Regions from separate parts of the Thioalkalivibrio sp. HL-Eb18 genome, predicted to be linked through region 3. Evidence: predicted binding sites of a transcription regulator. Region 3 holds the regulator's gene; each other region holds the start of a gene.
What was found. The regulator sigma-54, encoded in region 3, starts transcription at its own class of promoters, with help from an activator protein. The targets are predictions, from matches to a motif close to TGGCANGNTNCNTGCTT.
Positions count from the first base shown of each region.

Region 1: F813_RS0111470 (CmpA/NrtA family ABC transporter substrate-binding protein) is a predicted target of sigma-54. The motif match lies at 1,666-1,682, and genes of this name have one in related genera.
Region 2: F813_RS0107495 (DUF4168 domain-containing protein) is a predicted target of sigma-54. The motif match lies at 2,284-2,300, and genes of this name have one in related genera.
Region 4: fliL (flagellar basal body-associated protein FliL) is a predicted target of sigma-54. The motif match lies at 2,150-2,166, and genes of this name have one in related genera.

Region 1 is NZ_KB822975.1:28,620-32,827, reverse strand. It holds gene F813_RS0111475 (nitrate regulatory protein) at 75-1,397, shown strand; gene F813_RS0111470 (CmpA/NrtA family ABC transporter substrate-binding protein) at 1,861-3,165, shown strand; gene ntrB (nitrate ABC transporter permease) at 3,214-4,158, shown strand; gene F813_RS0111460 (ABC transporter ATP-binding protein) at 4,184-4,208, shown strand, end outside.
Region 2 is NZ_KB822967.1:29,913-34,120, forward strand. It holds gene F813_RS0107480 (ABC transporter substrate-binding protein) at 1-110, shown strand, start outside; gene F813_RS0107485 (lecithin--cholesterol acyltransferase) at 130-1,218, opposite strand; gene F813_RS0107490 (DUF4197 domain-containing protein) at 1,349-2,053, shown strand; gene F813_RS0107495 (DUF4168 domain-containing protein) at 2,377-2,772, shown strand; gene F813_RS0107500 (bifunctional diguanylate cyclase/phosphodiesterase) at 2,840-4,078, opposite strand.
Region 3 is NZ_KB822966.1:53,715-57,922, reverse strand. It holds gene hprK (HPr(Ser) kinase/phosphatase) at 1-678, opposite strand, end outside; gene F813_RS0106825 (PTS sugar transporter subunit IIA) at 746-1,216, opposite strand; gene hpf (ribosome hibernation-promoting factor, HPF/YfiA family) at 1,221-1,559, opposite strand; gene F813_RS0106815 (RNA polymerase factor sigma-54) at 1,562-3,055, opposite strand; gene lptB (LPS export ABC transporter ATP-binding protein) at 3,129-3,857, opposite strand; gene lptA (lipopolysaccharide transport periplasmic protein LptA) at 3,908-4,208, opposite strand, start outside.
Region 4 is NZ_KB822971.1:24,771-28,978, forward strand. It holds gene F813_RS0109760 (FliI/YscN family ATPase) at 1-337, shown strand, start outside; gene F813_RS0109765 (flagellar export protein FliJ) at 339-791, shown strand; gene F813_RS0109770 (flagellar hook-length control protein FliK) at 855-1,949, shown strand; gene fliL (flagellar basal body-associated protein FliL) at 2,239-2,727, shown strand; gene fliM (flagellar motor switch protein FliM) at 2,736-3,710, shown strand; gene fliN (flagellar motor switch protein FliN) at 3,723-4,208, shown strand, end outside.

The DNA.
Region 1 (4,208 bases), on a different contig from region 3:
CCCTGGCCGCCAGCCCCTCGAGCTGGCACATCGCATGCTTGGTTTGTTCCCGGAACCATCCGCGGACGGCGAGCATGCCCCAGAACACATCCCCGAGTTTTTCATTCGAAGAGGCCATTGGCGATTTCCTGGTCGCCTCGCGCAAGTGCGAGGTCGTGAGCCTGGAGCGCCTGCTGGAGGCCGTACAGCTGGTCGGGCGCATCCGCGCGCTGGTGCATCAGCTCCAGCGCGAACGCGGCGCTTCCAGCCTCTGGATCGGCTCCGGTGGCCAACGCTATGCGGACGAGCTGGCGCAGTACCGAGCCGAATCCGATACCACCGCACGAGCGTTTCGCCAACACCTCGATGGCTGGCTGGAGCCGGGGGCCTGTGCCCACGCTCGCAGTCGCCTGCTGGGGCGGATGGCGCTGGCCCTGCATGGCCTGTCGGGTCTGCCCAGCCTGCGGGCGGAGGTCAGCGAACGGACGCTCTCGCCGATGGAGGCGATGCGCGGTTTCAGCGAGCTGATCCGGTCGCTGCTGGCCGTGGTGTTCGAGGCCGCTGATTCGGCCACCGATCCGGAGGTCTCGCGGGCCCTGGTGGCTTTGCTGAACTTCATGCAGGGCAAGGAACTGGCGGGCCAGGAACGCGCGATCGGGGCCGCCGGCTTTGGCGGGGGCGCGTTTGATGGCGAACTGCGCCAGTCCCTGCTGCACCGGATCGATACGCAGGAGCGATCGTTCCGGATCTTCTCCGAGTTTGCTCCGGAGCCTGCCTGCTTGGCCTGGCAGGCACTGCAGGGAGCGGGCTTCGTGGCCGAGGTCGAGCGCCTGCGCCGTCAGGCCTGCACCCAAGACGATTCCCGGGGCGATCCCCGCCCAGACCCGGCCCCCGCCGAGGCCTGGTTTGCCTGCACCACCGCGCGCATCGACGCGATGAAGGAGATCGAGGACCTGCTGGAGATGCACCTGAACGAGCGCTGTTCGGCACGTATCACGGCGGATCGCGCGGACCTGGGTGCCGTGCGTGACCGGGTGGAGCAACTCGCCGAGTCGGAGCTGCGCGACAGTGTCCCGTATGCGGTGTTCTTCGGCGCGCCGGAGGGCCTGGAGAGCACGCAGGAGGAGGGCGAGACCGTACTCAACGTCCCGATCGTCGGGCACTCGGTGATGGACCTGGTGCAGCGCCAGGCGACCCGGCTGCAGTCGGTGGAGGACGAACTGCATGCGGCACGCCAGGCCCTGGCCGAACGCAAGACCATCGAGCGCGCCAAGGCGCTGCTGATCCAGCACCGCGGCCTCAGCGAGGATCAGGCCTACAAGCTCCTGCGCCAGACCGCGATGAACCAGAACCGGCGCCTGGCCGAGGTTGCCGAAGCGACCGTTGCGATGTCCGACCTGCTGACGAAGGGCCTGTAGGAGCCGCCTTGGCGGCGAAGCCCCTGCCAAAGTCCGGCGCGGGCAAGGGCTTCACCGCCAAGGCGGCTCCTACGGCGGGTTAGGTCGCCCCCTGGCGGCGCACTATTGCAGGTCAAGTGCACCGCAAGTGCGCCCCAGGCTGGTGCCTTAGGGGTCGGCTTCCGGACTTGGGGCTTCCCGCAAGCGTTCGACCCGGTTTTCGAAACTATCCGAATTTTCCGCGCCACGTGGCGATTCTGGCCCGTGGGGTCGATTAGTAACGGCTAATTGGCACACCTCCTGCAGGAGTATCGGCAAGACGAGCCAATGGCGGTTCGTCGCCTGACAACAGGGAGACCCGATGACCGGGCCTCCCACGGGACTGGACAAAGGCGTCCATCACCCGGCTGCACAAGCGGCCGGGCTGATGCGACGCCTTTTTTCGTTTTTGGATGAGTTGGCTGACAAGGGGAGTGAACCCGCAATGACCGATCACACGCATGACACGAAGAACACCGCTGGCCTGTCGCGCCGTCGTTTCCTGGGCGGTATGGCCGTCGGGATCGGTGCGACCGCGCTGGGCGTTTCCGGGGCTGCGCCCTGGGGCTATGCGAAGGCCGGCAACGGGAAGCCGGAGACCACCGAGGCGAAGCTGGGGTTCATTGCCCTGACCGATGCCGCGCCACTGTTCGTCGCACTGGAGAAGGGATTTTTCGCGGACCACGGCATGCCCGACGTGCAGGTGCTGAAGCAGTCTTCCTGGGGCACGGTGCGCGACAACCTCGAGTTGGGTTCCCGGCGCGGCGGGATCGACGGCTCGCACATCCTGACGCCGATGCCGTACCTGATCCACCGGCGCGGTACGCCGATGGCAATCCTCGCGCGGCTGAATCTGGCCGGGCAGTGCATCTCGGTGGGCGATGAGTACGCCGATCTGAAGGTCGGCCTGGATACCGACGAGTTCAAGACCGCGCTGGCGGAAAAGCGCGCCGGGGGCGACGAGGTGCGCGCGGCGATGACCTTCCCCGGCGGTACCCACGATCTGTGGATTCGCTACTGGATGGCGGCCGGCGGGATCGACCCGAACCGTGACATCTCCACCATCGTCGTGCCGCCGGCGCAGATGGTCGCCAACATGCGCGTCGGCTCCATGGACACCTTCTGTGTCTGCGAGCCCTGGAACATGCAGCTGATCAACCAGGGCATCGGCTATACCGCGAACACCACCGGCGAGCTCTGGCACAACCATCCGGAGAAGGCACTGGGCATGCGCGCGGACTGGGTGGAGGCGAACCCGAATGCGGCCCGCGCCCTGACCATGGCGGTGATGGAGGCGCAGATGTACTGCGAGGATCCGGCGAATATCGAGGAGGTCGCCGAGATCTGCTCGCGCCGGCGCTACATCCATGCCCCGTACGGCGACATCATCGACCGCATGCAGGGGCACTTCGACTACGGCACCGGTCGCGTGGTCGAGGACCACCCCGACCGCATGCGCTACTGGAACGATCAGGCCTCTTATCCCTTCAAGAGCCACGACCTGTGGTTTCTCACCGAGGACATCCGCTGGGGCTACCTGCCGCCTGACCTCGACATGCAGGCCCTGGTGGACGAGGTCAACCGCGAGGACATCTGGCGCGAGGCGGCCGACACGCTCGGCATCGACTCGGCCGACATCCCTGAATCCACCTCGCGCGGCAAGGAGGAATTCTTCGACGGCAAGGTCTTCGACCCGGAAGACCCGCAGGCCTACCTCGACAGCCTGGAGATCAAGGACATCGCGTCCTGACGCGGTGGCCCGACGACACCTGTACCGACGATTCAAGAGGATTTCGTGATGAGTGCCATTCTGGACCGCACCATGACCTTCGGCGCCGAGCGCGAACGCTCGGCGGGCGAGGGCAAGACACAGGGCCGGCCGCTGGAAAGCCAGCCGGCCACCCCGGCGGCCAGGCCCGGCGGCGCAAGCGCCGCGGTGGCCCCCGAGGCCTGGGCCCGGCGCCTGCGCAATACAGCCGCGGTGGTGGTGCCGCCGCTGGTCGTTACGGCGCTTTTTTTGCTCATCTGGGAGATGATGGCGTCCTCCCCGGGCGCCCTTCTCCCCGCCCCGAGTCAGGTGATTACCGACACCTGGGAACTGATCGTCAATCCCTTCTATGACTACGGCGGCAACGACGTCGGCATGGCGTGGCAGCTGCTGGCCAGCCTCGAGCGCGTGGCCTACGGCTATCTGCTGGCGGTGGTCGCCGGGGTGGGTCTGGGTGTGCTGGTGGGCCAGTCCACCTGGGCGATGCGCGGACTGGATCCGATCTTCCAGGTGCTGCGCACCGTGCCGCCGCTGGCCTGGTTGCCGATCTCCCTGGCCGCGTTCCAGGCCAGCAATCCGTCGGCCATCTTCGTGATCTTCATCACCGCGATCTGGCCGATCATCATCAACACCTCGGTCGGCATCCGGAACATCTCGCAGGACTACGTGAACGTGGCCCGGGTGCTGCGCCTGAACGGTCTTGAGTACTTCACCAAGATCATGCTCCCGGCCGCCGCGCCGTATGTCTTCTCCGGTCTGCGCATCGGCATCGGCCTCGCCTGGCTGGCGATCGTCGCCGCCGAGATGCTGATCGGAGGGGTTGGTATCGGCTTCTTCATCTGGGATGCCTGGAACGCCTCCATGCTCAGCGACATCGTGCTGGCCTTGGTCTACGTCGGCCTGGTCGGCTTCTTCCTCGACCGTCTGGTTGCCATCGTCGGCCACTGGGTTACCCGCGGCACGCAGGCCGGCTGAGCCGGCCCCTCACAGGAGAAACATCATGACGAGCTACCTCTCCATCGAAC
Region 2 (4,208 bases), on a different contig from region 3:
CCTCCAACGTGCTGGACGTGACCTCGATGCGCCTGCTGGTGCGCAAGGACTCGCCGCATGCGCACCTGGTGCCGCGCATCGACAAAGTCCTGCGGGAGCTGGGGATCTGACTCCTGCGCTGGAGAGACGTTAGTCTTGCGGGGTAATCGCGGGTACAGGCCGGTCTTCGCCCCGCCAGTCGAACAGGATATGCAGGACCGGTTCGACCGCGGGGGGATATTCCGTCAGGGGGCCGGGCACCAGAAGACCGCGGTGCGAGGCCTCCAGGATCTGGGGCTCGGGGTGTCCTTCCAGTGACAGGGACTCGACTGGCACGACCCCGTCACCGACACCTTCGCTGGCGTCTTGCCACCATTCGCCAATGCGCTCGGGCAGGTTCTCGATACCGAACTGCTCGCTCAGGGACTGCAGGCTGGCCTCCATCGCCGGGGTGGGCTCGGGTACCACGCCGCCGATGATGCGCACGGGAATGCCCTCTGGCCAGGGACGCTGATTCAGGTCCGCGAGAAACTCGCTGTCGGGCCGCAGATCGATCTTGGCCGCGCCCGTGCCGTCGCGCAGGCCGGCGAAAAGCGAAAAGCGCTGTTCGCGAATGTCGGTGAGCCATTCGCGCACCTCGAGCCAGACACGCAGGCGTGCCCAGTCGGAGCCCTGGTTGGGGGTAGCGACCAGGATCACGCCGGCAATTGGTGGCCCTTCGACCCCTGGGTCTTCGCCTGTCGGGTGTCGCCAGCGGGTAACAAAATCGCGGATCACGAGCCCACCCATGCTGTGCCCCACCAGGATCACGGGCTGGTCGGTCTCCAGCGTTTCCCAGTACTCGGCCAGGAGATCGGCGCTGTGATCAATCGCCTGGTCGTTCGGATAGCGAAACTCCCAGCCGTTGATCCCTGCGGTATCGAGGGCGGACGCCAGCGTGTCCCAGATATCGCCGGGCTCGTCGAGCCCGTGCAGCATCACGACTTCGGGGGGGGCGCTGTCATCGAATACCGTGGATCGCGGGACAAAGCCGCGAAGCTCGTCGGGCAGTTCCATGACCTCCGGAAACCATTCGTGCAGGCGGTCCTGGACCTCCACACGCAGCTCGCGCTCCTGTTCCGGGTGCTGTTCCGTCCAGGTCACCCAGGCGATGAACGCGAGAAGCGGCAAGCCGAGCAGGACGGCGGCGGCGTACAGCCGCTTGCGGGAGAGTCTTTTGCGGCGCGGGTCGCGGTTCATATTCCCTAACGATTGAGCATGCGGGGGTGGATCGCAAGCCTGGCGCGGTGTCGGATGTGGCGAACGGGGCACGGGGTATGCGAGGCGTGATGTGTATCATGCCCCGTACGATTGTTGTCGGAGTGTCCGCATGCGTCATTCGCCGCTTTTGTTGTTGCTGTTTCTGCCGTTCTTTCTCTCCGCCTGTGCGGGCCTGGATGTCCGCGACTTTGGCCTGAATGGGGAGGGGAGTGGTGGTGACCGGGCGGAAGACGCGATCCGCGAGGCCCTGCGAGTCGGCACCGAACGGACCGTGGAGCGTACGGGGCAGGAAGACGGCTACTGGGGCAACCAGGCCATCCGGATCGGTCTGCCACAGGAGTTGCGGCAGGCCGGGGATATGCTGCGCAGTGCCGGGCTGGGCAGCCAGGTCGACGATCTCGAGCGGCGCATGAACCGGGCCGCCGAGGCGGCCGCACGAGAGGCGGCCCCGGTGTTCGTGAGCGCGATACGGGGCATGCAGCCGTCCGACGTTCACGCGGTACTGCGCGGTGATGACGATGCCGCGACTCAGTACCTGCGCGGTGCGTCCGAGTCGGATCTGCGCGAGCGCTATGCGCCCGTGGTGCGCGAGCACATGGAGGGCGCCGGGGTGTACCGGGTGTACCAGCCGCTGCGCGACGCGGCCAGCCGTATCCCCGGCCTGGCCGATCTGGATGTGGACCTGGATCGCTATGTGACCGACCACGCACTGGACGGTCTGTTTACCATCCTGGCGGACGAGGAACGTCGCATTCGCGAGGACCCGGCCGCGCGCACGACGCAACTTCTGCGGGAGTACTTCGGCCCAAGCTAAACCTGACGCCGAGCAGAACGGTGGGCCCCGTGGCATTGCGCCTGGGGCTTTTTTGCAGGTGAAGGACCTTGTCGGTGTTGACCGAGGCGGGGAGTGGGTCGGAGCGACACGGGTCGGGGCGATGCATGTGTCTGAATGACCCACTTCTGGATGTGATGGAGTTCCATTCGGTCAAGGCATCCAAGTGCGGGAACCGCATGAGGGCGCGATATGCAGCATTCAGGACAAATTGGCACGGAGGCTGCAGCGTTTCAGACCAGACGGCCCGTGCATGGCGACGGGCTATCGCAATCCAACCGATCTGATGAAGCAGGAGGCGCAGCATGGGACACAAGACCGCTACCGCATATTCGATCGCCCTGGCTTTCGGGCTCGCATTGGGTGGCACGGGCATCGTGGCGGCGGATGATCCGAATGTGTTCGAGCAGGAATGGACCGATGATCCCCAGATGTCTGCCGAGGACGTCAGTGAGAGCGACCTGGAAAGCTTTCTGGCCGCCGCGGAAGCCGCCCAGGACATCCGCGCGGAATACGCAGATGACATCGCGGAAGCAGAAGGCGAGGAAGCCCAGGAGCTGCGCGACGAGGCCAATGACGAGATGGTCGCCGCGATTGAGGATGAAGGGCTGACCGTCGAGGAATACCAGGAGATTGCCTACCTGATCGATAACGACAGCGACCTCGGTGAGCAATTCGCCGAGATCGCGGAGGGTTCGTAACCTCCGGGAGTACTACGCCCGATATCTCCCAGGACCCCGGCGGCGGCGCTGTGCCCGCCGGGTTTTTTTACGCGCGTGTTGCCTCCGGCGTTGGGGGATGGTCCGGATCGACGTTGTCGATCATCAGGAGCGAGGGGATCTGGTCTGCGGTCAGCGGCCGCGCAAAATAGAACCCCTGAATCAGATCGAAGCCGAGTTCCTGGCCGCGCTCGACCTGTTCGAGGGTTTCGATGCCCTCGGCGACCATCTTCAGCCCGAGGGAACTGGCCAGCAGTACGATGCCTCGTGCGAGATCTTCGGCCGAAGGGTCATGGCCGAGACGGGACACCAGCTGCCGGTCGAGTTTAAGCGTGTCGATCGGGAAGCGGTTGAGGTAGGCGAGGGACGAATACCCAGTGCCGAAATCATCGATGGCAAGATGCACCCCCAGATGTTTCAGGGCCTCGAGGGCGGGCTCGGCATCCTCCAGGGCGAGAACGCTCTCGGTGAGTTCGATGGTTAGCAGTTCAGGCGGCAGGTGGTGGCGATTGAGTGCCGACGCGACGTCATATGCGAGCTCGGGGCGAACCAGGTCCCGGGCGGAGAGATTGATCGCGGTGTACCAGGGTCCGCGGCCCTGCTCCCGCGCGAGGGTCGCCCATTCCTCGGTCTGCCGGCAGCCTTCGGCGATTACCAGTTCGCCGATGTCATGGATCAGGGAGGAGTCCTCCGCCACGTCGAGAAAGTCCGCTGGAGCGAGTTCGCCGTGTGCGGGGTGCTGCCAGCGAATCAGCGCCTCGACCCCGACAAAACGGCGCTGGCGGAGCGAATAGATCGGCTGGTAGCGCAGAAAGAATTCGTTGTGTTTCAGCCCTCGGCGGATGTCGAACTCCTGGCGCATGCGCCGGAGCTCTTCGGTGACCGGGTGCAGCGCGGGAATGACCAGCCAGGCCATCAATTGCCCGATGCCGACGAAGAAGGCAGTGCGCGTCAGCCAGCGTTCCGTCTCCTGTGCGGTAGCGGCCGCGACATCGACATAGGTCAGCGGACCGGCGAGTACGCCGGCCACCAGTGCCACGATGAGGGCGGCGCCGGGACCGAAGCGCGCGGCGGCAAACAGGATGGGCACGTAGTAGAAGTGCGGCACGATGCTGTCGGCGCCACCCGCCAGGTACGGCATTAACCAGGAGATCAACAGGCCGGCGACGATGATCAGCGTCGCGGATAAAAAGGACATCCCGACCCAGGCGCGAAGCGTGGTTCGAGCCAGATAGTCGGAATACCGGATATTCGCGGCCAACGGTTGTACCGACTCGAACCTGGACATCGCGAGGCATCCTTTGGCCTTCCTGGCCGGCGTTGCGCCCTGTCGGGGCAGAGCAAGTATGGCGGCGCGGTCGCGGATCCTCAGCGATAACCGCCCTGGCCGTTATAGGCAGTTGTAAGTCGTTGTTCTG
Region 3 (4,208 bases):
CGCGCGGACGTTCAGCACGCCCAGCCCCCGGACCTCGAGCAGGTCCTGCAGCAGGGCCGGGCAGTGCCCACGCACGATATCCGGGGCGATACGGGCGAACTCCGGCGCATCGTCGGCAATCAGCCGGTGCCCGCGCGAGATCAGCTCCAGCGCCACCTCGCTCTTGCCGACGCTGGACGCCCCGCTAATCAGCACGCCGATCCCGAGGATCTCCATGAACACGCCATGGCGGACTTCGAAGTGGGCCAGCCGCTGCTGCAGGAAGTAGCGCAGCAGGGAGATAATCTCGTGGCTGCTGGTCGAGGAGCACAGGATCAGCGGCAGCTGCTCCTCGGGGACGTCCGGCATCTCCGAGAACGGACAGGTGTCCTCGGCGAAGATCACCGCGGTCGTGCCGGTGCGGGCCATCTCCAGGATCAACTGCTCGCGCTGTTCGTCGCTCAGCCGCGCGATATAGCGCGCCTCGAAATCACCGATGACCTGGATGCGGTTCGGCCGAATCAGGTTGAGGTGCCCGGCCAACGGCAGGTCGTCGCCATCACCGCCCACCAGGTTGCGGTCGGGGGCGACCTGCTCGCCGTGGACGTAGCGCAGGTCGAGGCGGTTGCCCATCGCCTGGATCAGGGATTCGACGGTGATGTCGCGCGCGATGCCGCCCTCTCCCAGTGCCTCGTTCATGCACGAGTCTCCGGCATCGCTGGCGCGGGGTGTCGTAATCGGGGAAGCGCTGCCGGGAGAGCCATGCTCAAGCGTCGCCGAAGGCCCGGGTCAGTTCACGCTCCAGGCCGTCGGCATCGCCGGCGCGGCGGAGCGCCGCAATATTGTCGGGCTGCGAGAGACCACGGGCCAGTTGCGCCAGGAGATCCAGGTGCGCACTGGTGGCCGCCTCGGGGACCAGCAGCGCGATCAGGATATCCACCGGCTCGTGATCCATGGCGTCGAAGTCGACCCCTTGGTCCAGCCGCAGGACCGCGACACGGGGGGCATCAAGCTCGGCCAGGCGCCCATGCGGGATGGCCACGCCATGCCCCAGACCAGTGGAGCCAAGCTTCTCGCGGGCAGACAGGGCCTCGAAGATGGCCCCGCTGGCCGGGCCGGCGGACTCCTCGCCGCCGACGGCCAGCAACTCGGCCAGGGTCTCGAGCGCCCGTTTCTGGCTGGAACACTCGGGCTCCAGCCGGATACGGTCGCGGGTGATCAGCTCGGCAATGGTCATTGCGTTACAGGGCCTGTTCGCGGTTGCGCTGGGCGCCCTCGGCGCGGTGATGGTCCTTGACCTTTTCCTTGTGCTTGATCAGCTGGCGATCCACCTTGTCGATCAGCCCATCGATCGCCGCATACATATCCTCGTGACTGGCTTCGGCGTGGATGTGATTGCCGCTGACCTGGAGATTGGCCTCCGCCTTGTTGTTCAGGTTCTGGTTTTTCTCGTGGGTCAGCACCACATGCACGTCGATCACTTTGTCGAAGTGGCGCTCCAGCTTGGCGAACTTTTCGTTCACGTAGTCGCGCAGGGCGTCGGTGATATCGACGTGATGGCCGGTCAGGTTGATCTGCATGGTCAGGCTCCTTTCTGCTTGGTTCCGCTGGGCATGCTCGCCATCTGCCGGCGTTCGCTGGAAGACGGTATGTGCATGGCCTCGCGGTACTTGGCCACGGTGCGTCGGGCCACATTAATGCCCCGATCCGACAGGATCTGGGCCAGTTTTGCATCACTCAGTGGCTTGTTCGGGGTCTCGCCACCAATCAATTCCCGAATCATGGCACGGATCGCGGTCGCCGAGCATTCGCCGCCGTCGGCCGTCCCGACATGACTGGAAAAGAAGTACTTGAACTCGAATACCCCACGCGGGGTGTGCATGTATTTCTGTGTGGTCACCCGCGAGATGGTCGACTCGTGCATCTCCAGGGCCTCGGCGATATCGCGCAGGATCAACGGCTGCATCGCGACCTCACCATGCTCCAGAAACCCCTGCTGGCGTTCGACGATGGCTTGGGCCACCCGCAGCAGGGTGTCGTTGCGGCTGTGCAGGCTCTTCAGGAACCAGCGCGCCTCCTGCAGCTGATCGCGCATAAACGCGCTGTCGCGGGCATCGGAGACCTGCCGCACCATGCCCGCATAGAGATCGTTGATGCGAATGCGCGGGGCAATCTCCGGATTCAGGTCCACACGCCAGCCATCGCGGTCATGGCGGACATAGACATCCGGCACGACGTATTCCGAAGTGGACTCGCTGATCTGGGCACCGGGCCGCGGGTTCAGGGTGCGGATCAAGTCCAGCGCCCGCGCCAGCTCGTCCGGGTCGCGTACCCCGGACTGGCGCTGCAGGGCCCGGTAGTCCCGCTTGGCCAGGCTCTCCATGCCGTTTTCCAGGATGGCTCGGGCCGCATCGCGTGCCGGGGCATCCGGCGCCAGATGGCGCAGCTGGATCTCCAGGCACTCGCGCAGGTCCCGCGCACCGACGCCCAGCGGGTCGCACTGCTGAATCCAGTGCAGCACCGCCTCGACCTCGTCGACCCCCACTGGTTCGTCCTCGCCCTGGCTGATCATCTCTGCCAGCGCCTCGAGGTCGCCGTCCAGATAGCCGTCCGGGCTGATCGCGTCGATCAGCGCCGCGCCGATGCGCTGGTCGCGTGGAGTCAGGTGGCTCAGATGCAGCTGCCAGAGCAGGTGATCCTGCAGCCCCTCGTCCTCGCCGTCGGAGGTATTCTCGAGCGGATCGCGATCATCCAGGCCGCGCGGGCTCGGGGCGGGCTCGTAGATGTCGTCCCAGCGGCTGTCGGTACTCAACTCCTCGGGGATCACGTCATCGCCGGCCGTGTCGGACTGCATGCGATCCCCGTCGACCCGTTCACCCCCTTCCTCCGGGCGCTCGGGCGGGGCCTCCTCGCCCTCGTCCTCCACCTGCTCGAGCATGGGGTTGCTTTCCAGCGCCTGCTGGATCTCCGCCTGCAACTCCAGCGTGGAAAGCTGCAGCAGGCGGATCGCCTGCTGCAGCTGCGGGGTCATCGTTAGCGTCTGCCCCAGCTGCAGATTGAGCCCGGGCTTCAGCATCGCGGTTTGAGGTCCATCGTGACCATTAAGATCATCTTAAAAGGACTCGTCGAGACATGCCCAAAGGAAGTACTCACAGCCGAAAGTTTTCGCCGAGATACACCCGGCGCACCTGGGGATCATCCAGCAGTTCCTGCGGGGTCCCCACGCTCAGGATGCGGCCCTCACTAAGAATATAGGCTCTGTCGCAGATTCCGAGGGTCTCGCGCACGTTGTGGTCGGAAATCAGCACGCCGATCCCGCGCTGGGCCAGATGCCCAATCACCGCCTGGATATCGCCCACGGAAATCGGGTCCACGCCGGCGAACGGCTCGTCCAGGCAGATAAAGCGCGGGTCACCGGCCAGTGCCCGCGCGATCTCGGCACGGCGGCGCTCGCCCCCGGACAGGGCAATCCCCGGGCTGTGGCGCACCGTCTCCAGCTGAAATTCCTCGATCAGGGCATCGCCGATGCGGCGACGTTCGTGGCGATCAAGCTCCGGCCGCAGCTCCAGCACCGCCTGCAGATTGTCCCACACGCTCAGCCGCCGGAAGATCGAGGCCTCCTGCGGCAGGTAGCCCAGCCCGGCCCGGGCCCGTGAATGGATCGGGGCCCGGGTGATGTCCCGGTCACCCAGCGTGATACGGCCGCGATTGGGCCGGATCAGGCCGACCAGGCTGTAGAAACAGGTGGTCTTGCCTGCGCCGTTCGGGCCCAGCAGGCCCACGACCTCCCCTGGTGCCAGATCAACGTCGACACGATCCAGCACCGTACGCTTGCCATAGCGCTTGGTCAGCTCGCGTCCGGTCAGATAGCCGGCCATCGGCGGGGGGTCGCCACCGGCCACTGCGGGCGCGCTGGTGTCGAGCTCGGTCATTCGTCGTCTTCGCGGGGCTGAATCGTGATGCGTACACGCTCGTCATCGGTCTCGCCACGCTCGGCCTCGATCACGTCCGTCTCCAGGTCGTAGACGATGCGCTTGCCGCGCGCCTCCTCGGCGGCCGTGACCACATGCGCCTGGTCGGTCAGGATCACCCGGTCCTCGTTCAGCAGGTAATCGATGCGCAGCGCGGTGGCGATGCGCATCTCGCCTGTTTCCGGGTCCGGGGATTCCAGCCGCGCGGGCTCGCCGTGGGCCTCCATCTCGTAGGGGCGCCGGTCACGACTGCGCACA
Region 4 (4,208 bases), on a different contig from region 3:
GATCCTCGATGGGCACGTGGTCCTGTCGCGCGAGATCGCCGAGACCGGGCGCTATCCCGCGATCGACGTGTCGGCGTCGGTCTCGCGAGTGATGAGCGCGCTGATCACGCCGGAGCACGAGCAGGCGGCCCGGCGCTTCCGGGATCTTGCCTCGACCTACATGCGCAACCGCGACCTGATTGCCGTGGGCGCCTACCGCAGGGGGGCGGATACCCATCTGGACGAAGCGGTGGCGATGCACGAGCGGCTGGAGGCCTATCTTGGACAGGGCCGCGACGAGGCGGTCGGGTTTGATCAGGCCCGCGACGAACTCCTGGCCTTGATCGGGGGCGCCTGAAATGGATTCTCGGCGGCTGGAACGTCTTTTGCGTCTGCGACGCATCGAGGAAAGTGAAGCCACGCGCCAACTGGGGGCGCGACTGCAACAACTGGACGCTGTCGAGACCCAGCGGACTCAGCTGGAGGGCTATCAGCTCGAGTATCTCCGCGCGCCACTGCCCGACGACACAAATCAGCTCAAGTGGCTTTCCGGGATGCGGGATCAGTTGCGGCATGCCCTGGAACAGCAGGATCTTCGCGCGCAGGCCGCGGGTGCCCAGGCGGAGCAGGCACGCCAGGAGTGGCTGCTCCGCCACCGGGCGGTGATGTCCCTGGAAAAGCTCCTGGAGCGCCGCATTGCAGAACAGGAGCGAGAGGCCGACCGCCGTCGCCAGCATGAGCAGGACATGTGGGCGACCCGGCAAGTGCACACGCGCGCGCAGGCTGCGCACCAGGACTGGCAAGAATCTTGAATAAGCTGACCAGGAATGCCCGGCAACGGCTGCGAGCCGGGCAATGAATCAGAGGATCCATTGATGATCGCGACAGGCAATGCCGGTCAGGGGATGATGCCGCTCCTGCAGTTGTTGGGGGGTGGCAGTGACCTCAAGGACCTTCAGGCGCTCGAAGGCCTCGAAGGGCTGAAGGAGCTGAAAACCGCAGACGGCGAGGGCTTCCTCGATATTCTTCGGCCGCAGCTTGAGGCGCTGCTGGTCGATCTGGGCGTCGGTGAGGAGGAGCTTGAGGGGCTCGATCTGGAGGGCATGCTGGCCCGCTTGCAGTCCCTGATGGACGAGGGAGAACTGGCCCTCGAGGTCGAGCCGGGCGGCAAGGATTTGCCGCTGGCCGCGCTTATGACGGCAGTCGATGATCGCCCCGATCCGCCCGTTGCGCGGATGGACCGCGCCGATGAAAGCGGTGGTGCGCGCGAGATCAAGCCGTTGCCGGCGGCGGTCATGCGGCTGTTCCTCGAGTCCAGCCAGGGCCCGGCTGGCTCGACTGGTTCGGGTAGCGTGGCGGGTACCGAGCTGCTGGGTCCGAACAGTCGCCTTTCGCGCGAAAATGTGCTGGAACTGCTGGCGCAATGGATGTCCCAGGGCTCCGAGACGCAAAGGGGACTGGCGCGCGCCGAGCCCCTGGCCGGCATTCTGCCGGCGCATGCCCAAGCCGCAGAAGCCAGCGAGGGTTCGCGCAGCTCGCTGCGCCTGGACCTTGCGCGGCTGCTGCAGCCGGGTGGTGAGCGCGAACTGACGGATCAGATGCGCATGCTCGCGCGAGCGCAGGGCGGCCGAACGGAGATCAAACTGCATCCCCCGCAACTGGGGACGCTCGATGTGCGCCTGAACGTCGATGGCGATCGCGCGACGGTCCAGTTCATCAGCGCAAATCCGGTGACGCGCGAGGTCCTGGAGGCGGCGATGCCCCGCCTGCGCGAGAGTCTCGCCCAGAGTGGTCTCACGCTTGAGGATGCGACCGTGTCCGATCAGGCGGCCGAGGAGCGCGAAGGCCAGCAGCCATTGGCTGACGGGCAGCGGGCCGGGGACGAGGCCGATGGGCCCGAGGCCGAGGACGAGCAGGCTACGGGTAGCACCCTTTCGATCCTGAACCGCCGGCTCGACCTGTTCGCCTGAGTAAGTCCGTTCGCAGCAGACCGGGTGCGTGAACGCGCACGGTCGTTTCCATCCCCTGTTGTTGTGCCGCCAAGATCCCGTCTTCTGCCGGGTTCGGGGCGGCTGAATCTTGACGATTCCCTTTTTTGTTCCTGGCTATCCCCCTCCAGTGATCTTTTTTGTTCCCCTTAAGTGACGGAAATCATTAACTAAACCCATATTGGCACTGCCTTTGCTATGAGTTCAGGCAATAGTCAGCGCGATCCCGTGCCGTCAACATGGACGGATTCACGAATCTCGAGGGTGGGAAATGGCGGAGAAGGAAGTCGAACTGGGTGAAGAAGGCGCCGGCAAAAAGGGCAAGAAGGGGCTGATCTGGATTGTCATTTTGCTGGTGCTCGTGTTCGCCGGCGCCGGCGCGGCGGCTGCGTGGTTTTTCTTGTCCGCCGGTGGCGAGGAAGAGACGGGCGAAGAAGGCCCTGCCGAGCGTCACTATCACGGGCTGGAGCCGATGACCGTGAACATTGATGGGCCCGGACGCATTCGCTATCTCCGGGTCGAGCTAAGCGTGGTGACAACCGACCCCGAGGTGATTGCAGCGCTGGAGCGGCATATGCCGGCCGTTCGCAATGATGTGCTGGGCCTGCTTGGAGAGAAGCACTACGACGACCTCAATACGCGTGACGGGAAGGAATCGCTCGCCGAGGAGCTGCGCGAGGCGATCGCCGAGATCCTCGAGGAGCGGGACGCACCACATGATGTGGAAGCGGTGCGCTTTAACGAACTGGTCATGCAGTAGGTACAACCATGGCGCAGACCGACATTCTCAGCCAGGACGAAATCGACGCCCTCCTGCATGGCGTCGACGACGGCGATATCGAAACGGATGACCCGTTTCCGAATGACGGAGAGGCCCGCGAGTTCAACTTCGCGACGCAGGATCGGATCGTGCGTGGGCGCATGCCCACGCTGGAGATGATCAACGAGCGCTTTGCACGACACCTCCGGGTACGCCTGTTCAACATGCTGCGTCGCTCCGCGGAACTCTCAGTGGTGGGCACCCGTGTCTCGAAGTTTTCGGAGTACATGCACTCGTTGTTCGTGCCGACCAGCCTGAACCTGGTGCGGGCCCATCCGCTGCACGGGACCGGTCTGTTCGTGTTCGACCCGAAGCTGGTGTTCATCCTGGTCGACAACTTCTTCGGGGGCGATGGCCGCTACCACACGCGCATCGAGGGACGTGATTTCACGCCGATGGAGATGCGCGTGGTCCACGGCATCCTCGAAGGCGCATTCGAGGACATGGTCAAGGCCTGGCAGCCGGTGATGGATCTGCGCTTCGAGTTCCTGAACTCGGAGGTGAACCCGCAGTTCGCGAATATCGTCTCGCCCACCGAGATCGTCGTGATCAGCGAGTTTCATATCGAGCTCGATGGTGGTGGCGGCAATCTGCATTTTACCTTGCCGTACTCGATGATCGAGCCGATCCGCGAGCAGCTGGACACCGGGTTGCAATCGGACCGTACCGATGTGGATCAGCGCTGGATGAAGGCGCTGGAAGAAGAGATCCAGGACGCGGAAGTCGAGGTGAGCTCCACCCTGACCGAGACCGAAGTGACGGTGCAGGAGCTGCTCGACATCCAGCCGGGCGACATCATTCCGATCACTCTCCCCGAGACCGTGACCTTGAAAGTCGAAGATATCCCTCTGTTTCGAGGGAAGTTTGGCGTATCCGATGGCAAGAATGCGATCCAGGTGACGGATCGCATTATCAAGCGATAGAGGGCTGCACCCATGGCAGACACCGAAGACCAGAAGAAAGACGACGAAAATCAGGCCTCCGAGGAGGAGGGCGATGTCACGACCGAGGCGACTGAAGAAGCCGAGTCGGGCGATTCCGAAGACGATCAGGATGCCCTGGCGGACGAATGGGCCGCAGCGCTGGCCGAGCAGAAGGACACCGACGGCGAGCCGGCCGCCGATCCGGACGAACTGTTGAATCAGGCCCAGGCGAGCAGTGGCGTGAGTGAATCGGCCGATGCCCTGATGGGGGCGGAGAAAAGGGAGCGCAAGCACAAGCCTGATCCGGAAGCAGAACCGCTCAAGCCGGAGGAGCTGGCGGCATCGGCCGGTATGTCGGCCGAGGACATCAATCTGCAGATGGTGCTGGATGTGCCGGTCACCATCTCGATGGAGATCGGTCGCAGCCGCATTCCCATTCGCAATCTGTTGCAGTTGAACCAGGGATCCGTGGTGGAGCTCGACCGGCTCGCGGGGGAG